Regions from separate parts of the Micromonospora sp. NPDC020750 genome, predicted to be linked through region 2. Evidence: riboswitches for the same ligand, from Rfam matches in the RefSeq annotation. Region 2 holds a riboswitch; the other holds the start of a gene.
The links. A riboswitch is a leader RNA that binds a small molecule or an ion and turns the genes downstream of it on or off. The one in region 2 is predicted to bind S-adenosylmethionine.

Region 1: it holds a riboswitch for S-adenosylmethionine, as region 2 does, so the genes downstream of both, ACH4T9_RS16715 (ABC transporter substrate-binding protein) here and thrC (threonine synthase) in region 2, are expected to answer to the same signal.

What each region holds. Positions count from the first base shown of each region.
Region 1 covers NZ_JBIRTH010000004.1:657,666-664,724, forward strand. Annotated here, with positions in the region: gene ACH4T9_RS16700 (endo-1,4-beta-xylanase) at 1-1,146, opposite strand, end outside; gene ACH4T9_RS16705 (amino acid ABC transporter ATP-binding protein) at 1,312-2,061, opposite strand; gene ACH4T9_RS16710 (amino acid ABC transporter permease) at 2,058-2,864, opposite strand; gene ACH4T9_RS16715 (ABC transporter substrate-binding protein) at 2,945-3,838, opposite strand; SAM riboswitch class IV at 4,118-4,228, opposite strand; gene ACH4T9_RS16720 (TetR/AcrR family transcriptional regulator) at 4,349-5,044, opposite strand; gene ACH4T9_RS16725 (HelD family protein) at 5,136-7,059, shown strand, end outside.
Region 2 covers NZ_JBIRTH010000002.1:262,940-269,998, forward strand. Annotated here, with positions in the region: gene ACH4T9_RS06375 (DoxX family protein) at 33-482, shown strand; gene ACH4T9_RS06380 (hypothetical protein) at 498-1,208, opposite strand; gene ACH4T9_RS06385 (hypothetical protein) at 1,445-1,900, opposite strand; SAM riboswitch class I at 2,098-2,229, shown strand; gene thrC (threonine synthase) at 2,242-3,528, shown strand; gene ACH4T9_RS06395 (GNAT family N-acetyltransferase) at 3,917-4,936, shown strand; gene paaN (phenylacetic acid degradation protein PaaN) at 5,058-6,731, shown strand; gene ACH4T9_RS06405 (GNAT family N-acetyltransferase) at 6,852-7,059, opposite strand, start outside.

The DNA.
Region 1 (7,059 bases), on a different contig from region 2:
CAGGGACAACGACGCCGTGCAGCCCGCGCCGGGCGGCGGGGTGGTCGGGGGAGGAGTGGTCGGCGGGGGCGTGGTGGGCGGGGGCGTGGTCGGAATGGGCGTGCCGCTGTTCAACGCGTCCAAAGTGGCGGTGTACGCGGCCTTCTTGTTGCCGTTGCCGTCGAACAGCAGCGGGGTGCCGCTGGCCCGCCAGGAGTCGGTGTCCCGGATGCCCCACACGGAGATGCCGGTGCAGCGGGACACCGCCAGGCACGCCTTGGTGACGTTGGCGTACGAGGTGGCCTGCGCCGTGCCGGAGCCCTCGATGTCCAGCTCGGTGATCTGCACGTCGAGGCCGAGGTTGGCGAACCGTTGCAGGTTGGCCTGGTAGTCGCCGGGCACCGGGGAGGCGCTGTTGAAGTGCGACTGGAACCCGACGCAGTCGATCGGCACGCCCCGGGCCTTGAAGTCGGAGACCATCGCGTAAACCGCGTTGGACTTCGCGTTCTGCCCGTCGGTGTTGTAGTCGTTGTAGCAGAGCTTCGCGCCCGGGTCGGCGGTGCGGGCGGCGCGGAACGCCACCTCGATCCAGTCGTTGCCGGTGCGCTGGAGGTTCGAGTCGCGCCGGGCGCCGTTGCCGCCGTCGGCGAACGCCTCGTTGACCACGTCCCAGGAGTGGATCTTTCCTTTGTAGTGGGTGGCGACCTGGGTGACGTGGTTGACCATCGCCGAGCGCAGCGCGCTGCCGCTGAGGTTCTGTGCCCAGCCGGGCTGCTGCGAGTGCCAGGCCAGCGCGTGGCCCCGGACCCGCATGCCGTTGGCCTGGGCGTGGCTGACGATGCGGTCGGCGCTGGTGTAGTTGAACTGGCCCTGGGACGGCTCGGTCGCGTCCCACTTCATCTCGTTCTCGGGGGTGACCATGTTGAACTCGCGGTTCAGGATCCCGACGTACGTGGAATCCGACAACTTGTTCGCGGCCACCGCGGTGCCGAAGTAGCGGCCCTTCTCGGCCGCCGAGGTGGCGAGGGTGGTGCCGGCGCTGGCCGCGGTGGCCAGCGCCAGCACCATACCGGCGGCCACCGTGCCGACGGTGGCGGAGACCAGCGCCGCGCGTCGGCCCGGTCGAACCCTGGCGCTTCCGCGGTCGCGTGCTGCTGAGCTGCTCATGCCTGACTGCCCTCCGGGGGATCGAAGTCGTCGCGCGGCCGACGACATCAGCGACTTTCGATACAGGTTATCGAGAAGTTTCGGAAAGCTCTAGTCCGACATTTGCCGGTCATATGTGGCCAACGACGCCGAAAGTTTCGGAACCTAGCCGGCGGTGCGGGCCGGTCAGAGCACCTGGGACAGGAAGCGGCGCAGCCGGGGATGCTCGGGACGCTCGAAGATCGCCGCCGGCTCGCCGGCCTCCAGCACCACCCCGCCGTCCATGAACGCCACGGTGTCGGCGACCTCGCGGGCGAAGCCCATCTCGTGGGTCACCACCACCATGGTCATGCCGCCCGCCGACAGCTCCGCCATGATGCCGAGCACCCCCTTGACCAGCTCCGGGTCCAGGGCCGAGGTCGCCTCGTCGAAGAGCATCACCTGCGGCTGCAACGCCAGCGCCCGGGCGATCGCCACCCGCTGCTGCTGCCCGCCGGACAGGTGCGCCGGCCGGGCGTCGGCCCGGCCGGCCAGGCCGACCCGCTCCAGTTGGGCGCGGGCCACCTGCGCGGCCTCGTCCTCGCCGAGCCGCTTGAGCCGGCGCAGCGCCAGGGTGATGTTGCGCAGCACCGTCATGTGCGGGAAGAGGTTGAACTGCTGGAACACCATGCCGATCCGCTGGCGCAGCGCGTCCGGGTCGTCGCCCATCACGCTGCGCCCGTCCAGCAGCACGTCCCCGCGGTCCGGCTCGATGAGCCGGTTGATCGTGCGCAGCAGGGTGGACTTGCCCGACCCGGACGGCCCGATGACGCAGGCCGTGCCGCCCCGGCCGACGTCCAGGCTCGCGCCGCGCAGCACCCGGTTGGCGCCGAAGGCGAGGTGCACGTCCCGCACGCTCAGGCTCACCGGGGTCGTCGTGCCGGTCGCGGTGCTCATCGCTCGTCCTTTCCCGTGCTCGCGCGGGCGGCGGCGTCGCCGGGCAGCGCGTTCTGCCCGGCGAGCGCCACTGCGCCGTCGTCCTCGGTCGCCGTGGTCGGCCGGCCCTGCCGCAGCCGCCGGTCGATCCAGTTCACCGCGTGGGTCAGCGGCACGGTCAGCGTCAGGTAGAGCAGGCCCGCCAGCAGCAGCGCCGACTCGTTGCCGGTGGTCGCCGCGTGGTCCTGCCCGATCCGGAACAGCTCCCGCTGGCTGGCCACCAGGCCGAGGAAGTAGACCAGGCTGGAGTCCTTGATCAGGGCGATGAGCTGGTTCACCCAGGCCGGCAGCACCCGGCGGACCCCCTGCGGGATGATCACCAGCCGCATCGCCTCGCCCCAGGAGAACCCCAGCGCCCGGGCCCCCTCCAGCTGGGCGGCCTCCACGCTCTGGATGCCGGCCCGGAAGATCTCCCCGATGTACGCCGACGCGATCAGCGACAGCGCCAGGATGCCCAGCGGGTACGGGTTCGGCCCCCACACCTGCATGCCCAGCGGCGCCAGGCCGACGCCGATGAGCAGGATCGTCGCCGCCGCCGGCAGGCCGCGGAAGACGTCCGTGTACACCCGCGCCGGCCAGCGCAACCACCGGGTACGCGAGATGCCCGCGACCGCCAGCAGCATGCCCAGCAGGGAGCCGAGCAGGGCGGCCGAGATCGCCAGGATCAGCGTGTTGGGCAGCCCGACGGTGAGCATCTCGGGCAGCGCCGCGCGCATGGAGTCCCAGTCGAAGAAGGTCTCCCACAGGGTGCTCAGTGGATCCATCAGTCGTCTTCCCGTCCGCCCCGCTCGCTGGTCATCCGTACCGTCGGCCCGGCGTCGCCCGTGCCGTCACGCCCGCGTACTCAGGACGAGGCCGACGCCGACGGCGCGGCCGACCCGGCCGGGGCCGCCGCCGATGCGCCGGGCACCGGCACCGAGCCGCTGCCCGGCTTGAAGTCCGCCGGGATCGGCCGGCCCGGGTAGTACTGCTCCTGCAACCGGCTCCACGTGCCGTCGGCGATGACCTCGTCGAGGCCCTTGTCCAGCGCCGCGCGCAGCGCGTCGTTGCCCTTGGCCACCGCGTACGCGGTCGGTGTGGAACTGAGCTGCTTCGCGGCCACCGTGATCTTCCCGCCGCTGTCGGCGGCGGACTTGTCGCCGATCTCCGCCGGGGCGATCCAGGCGTCGGCGGTGCCGGCCTTGAGCTGGTTGAGCGCTCCGTTGTAGTCCGGCACCCGCACGGGGTCCAGCTTCTGGCCGGTGGCGTAGTCGTCCTGCACGGTGCCCTGCACGACCACCACCCGCTTGCCGTCGAGCTGGTCGAAGCCGGTGATCGGGGATCCGGCCGGGACGTCCAGCCCGAAGTAGCCGAAGTCGTAGCCGTTGCCGAAGTCGACGGTCTTCTTCCGCGCCTCGGTGATGGTGATCGAGGAACTGCCCACGTCGAACTTGCGGTTGTTGACCTGCGACAGCAGCGCGGAGAAGTCGGTGCCGACGAACTCCACCTTCAGGCCGATCTTCTCCGCGACCGCGGTGAGCAGGTCGTTGTCGAAGCCGGTGAACTTTCCGTCCTTCAGGTACACGTTCGGTGGCGCGTCGGTGAGGGTGCCGGCCCGCAGCACACCGGGCTGGACCAGGCCGTACGGGTTGTCGGCGGCGGCCGAGGTGTCGTCGCCGCAGGCGGTGAGGGTGGCAGCGCCGACGACGGCCGCGACGCCCAGCACGGCGAATCTGGTCAGGGCAGGGAGGAATCGCACAGGTGTCTCCTGGGATCAGGGCGGCGCGCGGACGGCACGCCGCCGGACGCGGCACGCCGACGGGCGGCCGCGGAAGGGGGCTACTACGGAAGGGGGGAGGCGCTCAGCGCGCCGCGTGACGGCGACAGCCGTCGCTGCACACCCGCATCAGATCCACGTGCCGACGCCTGACCAGCGCGGGACGGGATGGTGACGCGGCCGGTGCCGAGCGGGCGGCAGTGAGCGGGGCGCACAGACGAGCAGACATGGTTCTCCAAGGTCGGTGTTGACCTGGGGACCAGGCCACGCTTGCACCGGTGAACTCCGGTGCCTGGTCTTCACCCGGGGCACCCCACCGCGGAGGAGGGTTGCCGGCCAGCGAGCCGGGGCTTGACGCTGGCGCTCATGACCTGGTTGGAGCCTAGCAACGGCACCGGGCCGGGCGTCCAGTCGTTATGACGACGCTCACCCCGGGTGGGGCTCCGGCCGACACGTCGGACATCGCCCTCGCCGGGCGACCGCCGCCGAGGTTCAGCCCCGGTACGGGGCCAGGCCGGCGTCGAGCAGCGTGAAGGCGTGGTCGGCGGCGGCGACCGCCTCCGGGTGCGCCCGGGCGGCGGTGCACCCTTCGGTGAGACGACGCCAGTTGTCCCGCGCCAGTACCCGCTGCGCCGCGACGATCTGTGCCGCCGCGAGCCGGCCGGTCAGCCCGTCGGGCCGGGCCTCGGGCTCCGGCCGCCCCCGTTCGTCGCGGCGCGTGCCGGCGGCGTCGTCGAGGGCGTCGGCCAGCGCCGCCTCCTCGGCGGCGGCGTGCCCGGCCACCCGGGCGGCGAGGCTCGGGGTCGAGAAGACCATCCCGTGGTACGCCAACACCCGGGGGTCGTCGTTCAGCCCGGTGACCGGGTCGCGGCGGTCCAGCCCGTCGAGGAAGTGCCGGCGCAGCGCGGCGAGCGGCGCCTCGCCCGGGCGTCGGCCGCGTACCACCCGGGCCGACTCGCCCCGGTGGTCGGCGATCCGGTGCAGGACCAGGTCCTCCTTCGTGGCGAAGTACTTGAACAGCGTCGGCTTGGAGACCTCCGCGGCCGCGGCCACCTCGGCGACCGACACCCGGTCGAAGCCTCGTTCGACGAACAGCGAGATCGCCGCCGCCGAGATCGCGTCGTGGGTGCGCTGCCGCTTGCGTTCGCGCAGCCCTCGCTCTCCGGTCACGCCCTGCTCTCCGGTCACGCCACCCAGGCTACCAGCGGCCGATACCAGGTCAATTTCATGACTGCGGTTAGAATGTTTACCCGGTTAATGATTCTCATCGGAGGTTGCCATGGACGACGGGGTCGACCGGGAACTCGTGCGGGAGCAGGCGCACCTGGCCGCGACCCGCGCCGCGCTCGCCCGGATGCGCGACACCGCCCGACACCGGGTGGCTACCGGCGCGGACGTGGCCGGCGACCGCTGGACCGCCGAGACCCTCGGCCGGATGCTGCGGACCCACGCCAAGGAACTCGCCGAGGAGCCGGACGCCCCGCCCTACTTCGGCCGCCTCCGGTTCGGCGCCGCCGCCGAGGCGGGCGAGCACGCCGGTCAGCGCTACCACCTCGGCCGCCGCCACATCACCGACGAGGCCGGCTACCCGCTCGTCATCGACTGGCGGGCGCCGGTGTCGCGCACCTTCTACCGGGCCACCGCCCGGGACCATCTCGGCGTCGCGGTCCGCCGCCGGTACGGGTGGAGCTCCACGCCGCCGGCCCCGGCCCGGCTCACCGGGTTCGAGGACGAGCGCCTCGACCGGGGGGAGGAACTCGGCGGCGGCAGCCGGCTCGTGGCTGCGGAGATCGAGCGTCCCCGGGTCGGCCCGATGCGCGACATCGTCGCCACCATCCAGCCCGAACAGGACGAGCTGGTTCGCGCCGACCTCGACACGTCCGTCTGCGTCCAGGGCGCGCCCGGCACCGGCAAGACCGCCGTCGGGCTGCACCGCGCGGCCTGGCTGCTCTACACCCACCGGCGGCAGCTCGGCCGCACCGGGGTGCTGGTGATCGGCCCGAACCCGGCCTTCCTGCGGTACGTCTCGGCCGTGCTGCCCACGCTCGGCGAGGTCGACGTCGACCAGCGGACCCTGGAGGATCTCCTGGCCCGGCACCCGATCGCCGCCGTCGACGACGATGCCGCGGCCGCCGTCAAGCACGACGCCCGGATGGCCGTCGTGCTCGACCGGGCCCTGTACGGGCGCGTCCGCGTACCCGCCGAGGCGCTCACCGTGCCCGACGGCTCCTACCGCTGGCGGCTGCCCGCCGGGGCCGTCGCCGCGCTGGTCGCCGAGATCCGGCGCGAGTCCCCGCCCTACGGGATCGGCCGCGAGCGGCTGCGGTCCCGGATCGTGGACCTGCTGCAACGACAGGCCGAGCGACGCGTGGAGCTGTCCGGCGCGGCCTGGGGGCGGCGGGTGGGGCGCTGCGCCCCGGTCCGTGACCTCCTCGACCGGGTCTGGCCCGCCGCCCGCCCCGGCGAGCTGCTGGCGAAGCTGCTCGGTGACCCGGACGCGCTCGCCGGGTCGGCCGACGGGATTCTCACCGCCGACGAGCAGAAGGCCGTCCGTTGGGCCCGCCCGCGCGGCGCCCGGGGCGCCCGCTGGTCCGCGGCCGACCTCGTCCTGCTCGATGAGGTCGCCGGGCTGATCGAGCATCCCCCCGGATACGGCCACGTCATCGTCGACGAGGCGCAGGATCTCTCGCCGATGCAGTGCCGCGCCCTCGCCCGCCGCAGCGTCCACGGCTCCCTCACCGTGCTCGGCGACCTCGCCCAGGGCACGACGCCGTGGGCGGCGCGGAGCTGGCCGGACCAGCTGACCCACCTGGGCCGGCCCACGGCCAGGGTCGTGCCGCTGACCGTGGGATTCCGGGTGCCCGGCGCGGTGCTGGCGCCGGCCAACCGGCTGCTCGGGACGCTCGGCGTGGACGTGCCGCCGACCCGGTCCGTCCGCGCCGAGGGCCACCTGCGCGTACGGCACGTCGATGACCTGGACGCCGGCGTCCTCGACGCGGTCCGGGACGCGCTCGGGTACGCGGGCTCGGTCGCGGTCGTCGGCGTCGACGCGGCCGTCGCGCGGCTCGCCGACCCGCTGCGCGCCGCCGGCGTCCCGGCCGCCGGGGTGGACGAGGTGGATCTGTCGGCCCGGGTCACCCTGCTGCCCGTGACCCTGGCCAAGGGCCTGGAGTACGACCACGTGGTGCTGGTCGAGCCGGCGG
Region 2 (7,059 bases):
GATGCATCGATCAGCATCGTTGGAGGTGTCGCATGAAGTTCGACCGACTCGGCGGACTCGTCCTGTCCCTGTTCCGCATGGTGGTCGGCCTGCTCTTCCTGTGCCACGGGCTGTCGTCGCTGTTCGGCGTGCTCGGCGGTGCCCGGGGCGCCGGCCAGGCCGTCCCGTTCGGCGAGTGGCCGGGCTGGTGGGCGGCGCTGATCCAGGCAACCTGCGGCGTGCTGGTGCTGGCCGGGCTGTTCACCCGGCCCGCCGCGCTGGTCGCCTCGGGCTCGATGGCGTACGCCTACTTCGTGGTGCACCAGCCCGACGGGCTGCTCCCGCTGCGCAACGGCGGCGAGCTGGCGGCGCTGTTCTGCTGGTCGTTCGTGCTCGTCGCGGTGCTCGGCCCCGGCACCTGGGCGTTGGACAGCCTGCTCCGCCGCCGTCGGGAGCCCGCCGTCGCGGCCCCGGTGCCGGGCAAGCGGTCCGTGCCGGCTTGAGTCGCACCCCCGCCGCTACGGCTTGTACGGCGCGTCGGTGTGGCTGACCTCGGTGAACGTGCTGCCGGAGAGCTGGTAGTACGAGGTGCGTCGGATGTCCAGCTCCGCCATGCCCCGCTCGGCGGAACGGGTCAGCCAGACGACCTTCGCCCGGCCGCCGGACACGGTGATCGAGACGACCGGGGTCCGGTCGTCCAGTTCGGCCAGGCTCCGGTAGACCGGCTCACCGTCGGCGTTGCGCCACACCACCAGCGTGTAGAAGGTGCCGCTGCCCCCGCTCTTGAGGGCGACCGCGCCGACCGCGTCCGCCGCGCCGTCGCCGTCGAGGTCGCCGATCCCGCAGGGCTTCTGGAGGGTGACCGTGTCGCCGTCCTCGCCGGACCAGACGCCCTCGGCCAGCGGGAGGTAGTCGGCGTACCCCTGGTAGGGGACCTTGGTGCTGCCGACGTGGGCGCCGGCGAGCTGCTTGCAGGTCAGCGCGGGCACCTTCTTCGGCGCGGGCTTCGGCGGCGCGGCGGTGGTGCCGGCGACGGTCGGCTCCGGCGGGGCGGCGGGGCCTGTCGTCGCCGGGGCCGGCTCCGGGCCGTCCTCCGCCGGGGCGGCCGGCTCGTCGGCGGCCGGAGCGGTGGTCGTACCCGCCGAGGAGGTCGACCCCCCGGCGTCGCAACCCGCGGTCATCAGGCAGGCCAGGGCGAGGATCGCGAGGCTGGGCAGGGTCCGGCGCATCGGCCAGTTCCTCTCTCGGGGGTGGGCTTCCCGCACGGTAGCGACCCCACGCCACCCGCATCGTCGGCCCCACGCCACCCGGCCGGGCCCCGTCTCCCGTCCCCCCGCTGTTCCCGGTGCGCGCACTTTCACGGAATGTGTGGCATCCGCGCGCGCCATAGCCACACATTCCGTGAAAGTGCGCGCAGGGGAGGTGGGGTGGGGGGACGCGGGGCACGACCGGCCGTGTCACCCGATCAGCCCCCGCACACCCGCCACTGGTCACCCTCCTTGACCAGGCTGATGACCCTGTTCCGGTCCGCGATCTTGACGGTCACCTCGGCGCTGGTGTCGCCGTTGCTGGTGTGCACCTGGGTGTTGGTGACGCGGTACTCGTCCAGGGGCGGCTCGGCCTGCCGGGCCCGGGTGAACTGCGCCTCGGTCTGCCGGCTGCGCAGTCGCTCGCAGAGCCGGGCGTACGCGGCCGGGTAGTTGCCCGCCTTCGTGTCGTCCAGGTATGCGGTCGCGGCGTCCCGGGCCGGCGTGATGGTGCCCTGCACGGTGCGGAACAGCCAGAGGCCGCCGCCGACCGCTCCGGCGCAGCAGAGCAGCGCCACCACGGCGACCACGATGATCACGGTGCGGGTCGTCCGGCTGAGCCCGCGGGACTTCTGGGGCGGCCCGGGGAAACCGGGCGACGGGGGGTACGTCACGCGGTGAGCGTAGAAACCCCAGGCCAGCCCCCATGCAGGCCCCCCTTGGAATCGATCAAGGCCAACGTTGCGGGCGGTGGTGTCGTCGACTCCCACGGTGACGGTGTGATTAATTCAATGCCCAGGGGCGGCCCATACGCTGGAACCTCGGGTGGCGGAGCCGGCGATCCGCCGTAGACTCGTGCGCACAACTGAATACCTCATCCAGAGGGGCAGAGGGATACGGCCCGACGAAGCCCCGGCAACCACCCGCGCGCTCGATGACGAGCGGTGCGGACAGGTGCCAATTCCGTCCCCGCCGCAGGGTGCGATGCGGGGAAAGATGAGAGGACCTTCTCGACATGACGTCGACCCTCGCCGCGTCCGGCATCGACACCACCGCCAGCCCCGCCCGCGCCCTGGTCTGCCGGGCCTGCACCGCGCGCTACCCGCTCGCCGCGCAGCACGCCTGTTACGAGTGCTTCGGCCCTCTTGAGGTCGACTACGACGCCGCTGCCCTGGCGCGGGTGACCCGCGAGCAGATCGAGGCCGGCCCGCAGAACATCTGGCGGTACGCCGCCCTCCTCCCGGCCGGCCAGGACCCGGCCACCCGGGTGACCGTCGACCCGGGGCTGACCCCGCTGGTCGCCGCGCCCAACCTCGCCGCCGAGCTGGGCATCACCGCCCCGCTCTGGGTCAAGGACGACAGCGCGAACCCCACCCACTCGTTCAAGGACCGGGTGGTCTCGGTGGCCCTCACCGCCGCCCGGGCGCTCGGTTTCACCCGGTTCGCCTGCGCCTCGACCGGCAACCTGGCCAACTCGGTCGCCGCGCACGCGGCCCGCGCCGGGGTCCCCTCGGTCGTGTTCATCCCCAGCGACCTGGAGGCGGGCAAGGTGGTCACCACCGCCGTCTACGGGGGCGAGCTGGTCGCCATCGACGGCTCCTACGACGACGTGAACCGGCTCTGCGGCGAGCTGGTGGAGACCGACGAGTTCGAGGACACGGCGTTCGTCAACGTCAACGTCCGCCCGTACTACGCCGAAGGCTCCAAGACCCTCGGGTACGAGGTGGCCGAGCAGCTCGGCTGGCGCATCCCGGCCCAGGTGGTCATCCCGATGGCCAGCGGCGAGCTGCTCACCAAGATCGATAAGGCGTTCAGCGAGCTGGTCGAGATCGGCCTCGTCGAGGCCCCGGCCGGCGGCTGGAAGGTCTTCGGTGCCCAGTCCGCCGGCTGCAACCCGATCGCCGCCGCCCTGCACGCCGACACCGACACCATCACCCCGGTCCGGCCGACCGGCATCGCCAAGTCGCTCAACATCGGCGATCCGGCCGCCGGCCTGTACGCCCTGGAGGCGGTCCGGCGCACCGGCGGCTGGATGGAGTACGCCGACGACGACGAGATCCGCGACGGCATCCGGCTGCTGGCCCGGACCACCGGGGTGTTCGCCGAGACGGCCGGTGGGGTGACCGTCGCCGTGCTGCGCAAGCTGGTCGAGTCCGGCCGGCTCGACCCGACGGCGGAGACTGTGGTGTTCAACACCGGCGAAGGGCTGAAGACCATCGACGCCGTCGCCGCCCAGGTCGGCCCGACCCACCGGATCAGGCCCTCGCTGCGCGCCGCCCGGGACGCCGGTTTGCTCGGCTGACCTGCCCGATCTCGATCGACCCTGGCGCGGCCTGCGGCCCTTCCCCGCCCCGGCCCGGAAGCACGCCGCGCGCCGCGCCCCACCGGCCCTGCCCGCCGCCCCGGCCCCGACCGTCCGGTGGACGGGTGGATCGCCCGGACGGGGGATGGGGCGGATCCCCCGAGTAACCGACTTTTAGCCCTGCGTGAGAGAAACCCGCCACCGGGGACTTGACGACAGGAACCGGACGGCGCAGGATGCTCGGTGCGGGAGGGCGTTTCGCCGAAGACTTTTTAGTTCTTGCGACCCAACGCCGAAGGCGTTGTGCGATCGTCCCTCCCGACCACGTCCGATCGGGCCGGCGATTAATTCGCTGGCCCGATCGTGTTTCCCGGGTCACCCTCAGTCCATGGGCATCACGATCACGCCGATCGACCCGGCCGACCAGAGTGCGGTCGACGCGGCGTACCGGATCAGGGCGGCGGCCGACGCGGCGGACGTCCCCGACTTCCCGCCGCTGTGTCGGCGACGGCTCGAGGCCGGGCTCCGCCACCCGATGCCGGGCGGAGCGCCGGTCTGGGCGCTCGCCCGCCGCGACGGCGTGCCGGCCGGCTACCTCGCCCTGGACCTGCCGCAGCTCGACAACACCGACAACGCCGCCGTGGACCTGTTCGTGGACCCGGCGCAGCGCCGGCACGGGGTCGGCCGGGCGCTGCACGAGCACGGCCTGCGGGTGCTGCGCGAGCGGGGGCGCAAGCGGGTGGTCGGGATGGCCGTCTCGGCCCTGCCCGACGGGCCGGGACGCGACGGGGCCGGCGGAGCGTTCGCCGCCGCGGTGGGCGGCCGGCCGGTGCTTCCCGAGGTCCGCCGCCGGCTCGACGCCGCCCGGCTCGCCCCGGCCGCGCTCGACGCCCTGCTCGCCGAAGCCCGGCCCCGCGCCGCCGGCTACCGCACCGTCCGCTGGCGGGGGCCCGCCCCCGAGGAGTACGTCGCCGACGTGGCCCACCTCGACGGCCGGCTGATGACCGACGCCCCGCTGGGGGACCTGGAGTGGGAGCCGGAACGGGTCGACGTCGAGCGGGTGCGTGGCGTCGAGCGGGCGCTCGATGCCCGGGGCCGCCGCCGCTACCACCACGGTGCGGTGCACGTGGCGTCCGGCCGGCTGGTCGCCTGGACGCTGCTCGACGTCGGCCCCAGCGCGTCGTGGCACGCGTTCCAGCAGATCACCATCGTCGACCCGGCGCACCGGGGGTACCGGCTCGGGCTGCTGACGAAGGTGGAGAACCTGCGGTACGGCCTCGCCCACGAGCCGGAGCTGCGCTTCGTGGACACGTTCAACGCGGCGGCCAACGGACACATGATCGACATCAACGAGCGGCTCGGCTTCCGTCCCGTCGACGCCTGGACCGACTGGCAGCTCACCATCTGACCGGGCCGCCGTGCGACCGCCCGGCTGTTCAGCGCCGCGCCGGCCCGGGCGGCGTCCCGGAACGCCGGCGGCGGTCGTCGGCCCCTACTGTCCGGTTCGCGGCTGGGGCATGATGGCGGGCATGACGGAGACCCCGCATCCCCTGCACGACAGGCACGCCGACACCCTCAACCGGGCGCTGACCGCGATCGCGGAGCGTGGGTACTGGTCCGCCTACCCGGAATCACCCAGCCCCCGGGTGTACGGCGAGACCGCCGCCGCCGACGGCAAGGCAGCCTTCGAGGCGTACCTGAACGGCGACTTCCCGCTCGACCAGCCGGGCGCCGGTGACCGGGTGGCCACCGAGGCGAGCCCGTTCGGGCTGGAGCTGAACGTCCGTTACCCACACGCCGGCGCCGACGAGCTGGTCGCCGCCGCCTCCGCCGCGCTGCCGGCCTGGCGCGACGCCGGCCCGCAGGCCCGGGCGGGGGTCTGCCTGGAGCTCCTCGACCGGTTGCACAAGCACGTCTTCGAGCTGGCCAACGCGGTGCAGTTCACCAGCGGACAGGCGTTCGTGATGGCCTTCCAGGCCGGTGGGACGCACGCGCTGGACCGGGCGCTGGAGGCGATCGCCTACGCGTACGCGGAGATGACCCGGCACCCGGGGACGGCCGGCTGGGAGAAGCCCGCAGGCAAGGGCGACCCGCTGCGGATGACCAAGACGTTCCACGTGGTGCCGCGCGGGGTGGCCCTCGTCATCGGCTGCAACACCTTTCCGACCTGGAACTCGTACCCGGGGCTGTTCGCCTCGCTGGTCACCGGCAACCCGGTGGTGGTCAAGCCGCACCCGCGCGCGGTGCTGCCGCTGGCCATCACCGTGCGCTACGCCCGGGAGGTGCTCGCCGAGGCCGGCTTCGACCCGAACCTGGTGCTGCTCGCCCCCGAGGCCCCCGGCGAGAAGCTCGCCTCGACGCTCGCCCTGCACCCGGCCGTGAAGATCGTCGACTTCACCGGCTCCACCGAGTACGGCGACTGGCTGGAGGCCAACGCCCGGCAGGCGGCGGTCTACACCGAGAAGGCTGGCCTGAACACGGTGGTGATCGACTCCACCGACGACTTCGCCGGGATGTGCCGCAACCTGGGCTTCACGCTGACCCTCTACAGCGGCCAGATGTGCACCACCTCGCAGAACATCCTGATCCCGTCGGATGGCATCGCCACCGACCAGGGGCACAGGAGCTTCGACGAGGTGGCCGCCGGGATCGCCGCGGCGGTCGGCAAGATCACCGCCGACCCGGCCCGGGGCGTCGAGCTGACCGGGGCGATCGTCAACGACGGGGTGCTGGAGCGCCTCGACGAGGTTACAAAGGTCGGCGAGGCCGTGCTGGAGTCGCGGGCCGTCGAGCACCCGTCATTCCCCGGCGCGGTGGTCCGCACCCCGACGATCGTGAAGCTGGCGGCCGGCGACACCGGGACGTACTCGCGGGAGTGGTTCGGGCCGATCTCGTTCGTCATCGCGACCGACTCCACCGCGCACGGCCTGGAGATCCTGCGCTCCACGGTGGGGGAGAAGGGTGCGCTGACCGCGGCCGTCTACTCCACCGACGAGGCGGTGCTGGACGCCGCCGAGGCGGCTGCGGTCGACACCGGGGTGCACCTGTCGTGCAACCTGACCGGGGGCGTCTTCGTGAACCAGTCGGCGGCGTTCTCCGACTTCCACGGCAGCGGCGCCAACCCGGCCGCCAACGCGGCCCTGACCGACGGCGCGTACGTGGCGAACCGGTTCCGCGTCGTGCAGAGCCGCCGCCCCGCCTGACGGGCCGCCCAGGGGCCCCCTCGGCGCGCGGGCGTCGGGCCGGGCCCCTGGGCACCCCCACACCCCGCGCCGGGCGTCGGGCCGGGCCCTGGGCACCCCAACCCTCAAGCGCCGGGGCGCTCAGGCCGGGCGGCGCATCTGGAGCTCGCGCAGGGCGGGAATCACCGGGTGGGGGACCCGGACGCCCGTGTCCACGAAGCCCAGCCTCTGATACGCCCGGTAGGCGCGGTCGTTGCCGACCACCACCTCCAGCATCAGCTCCGGCCGGCCGCACTCGCGGGACCAGCCGGCCACCGCGTCGATCAGCTCCGCGAGCAGGCCGGTGCCC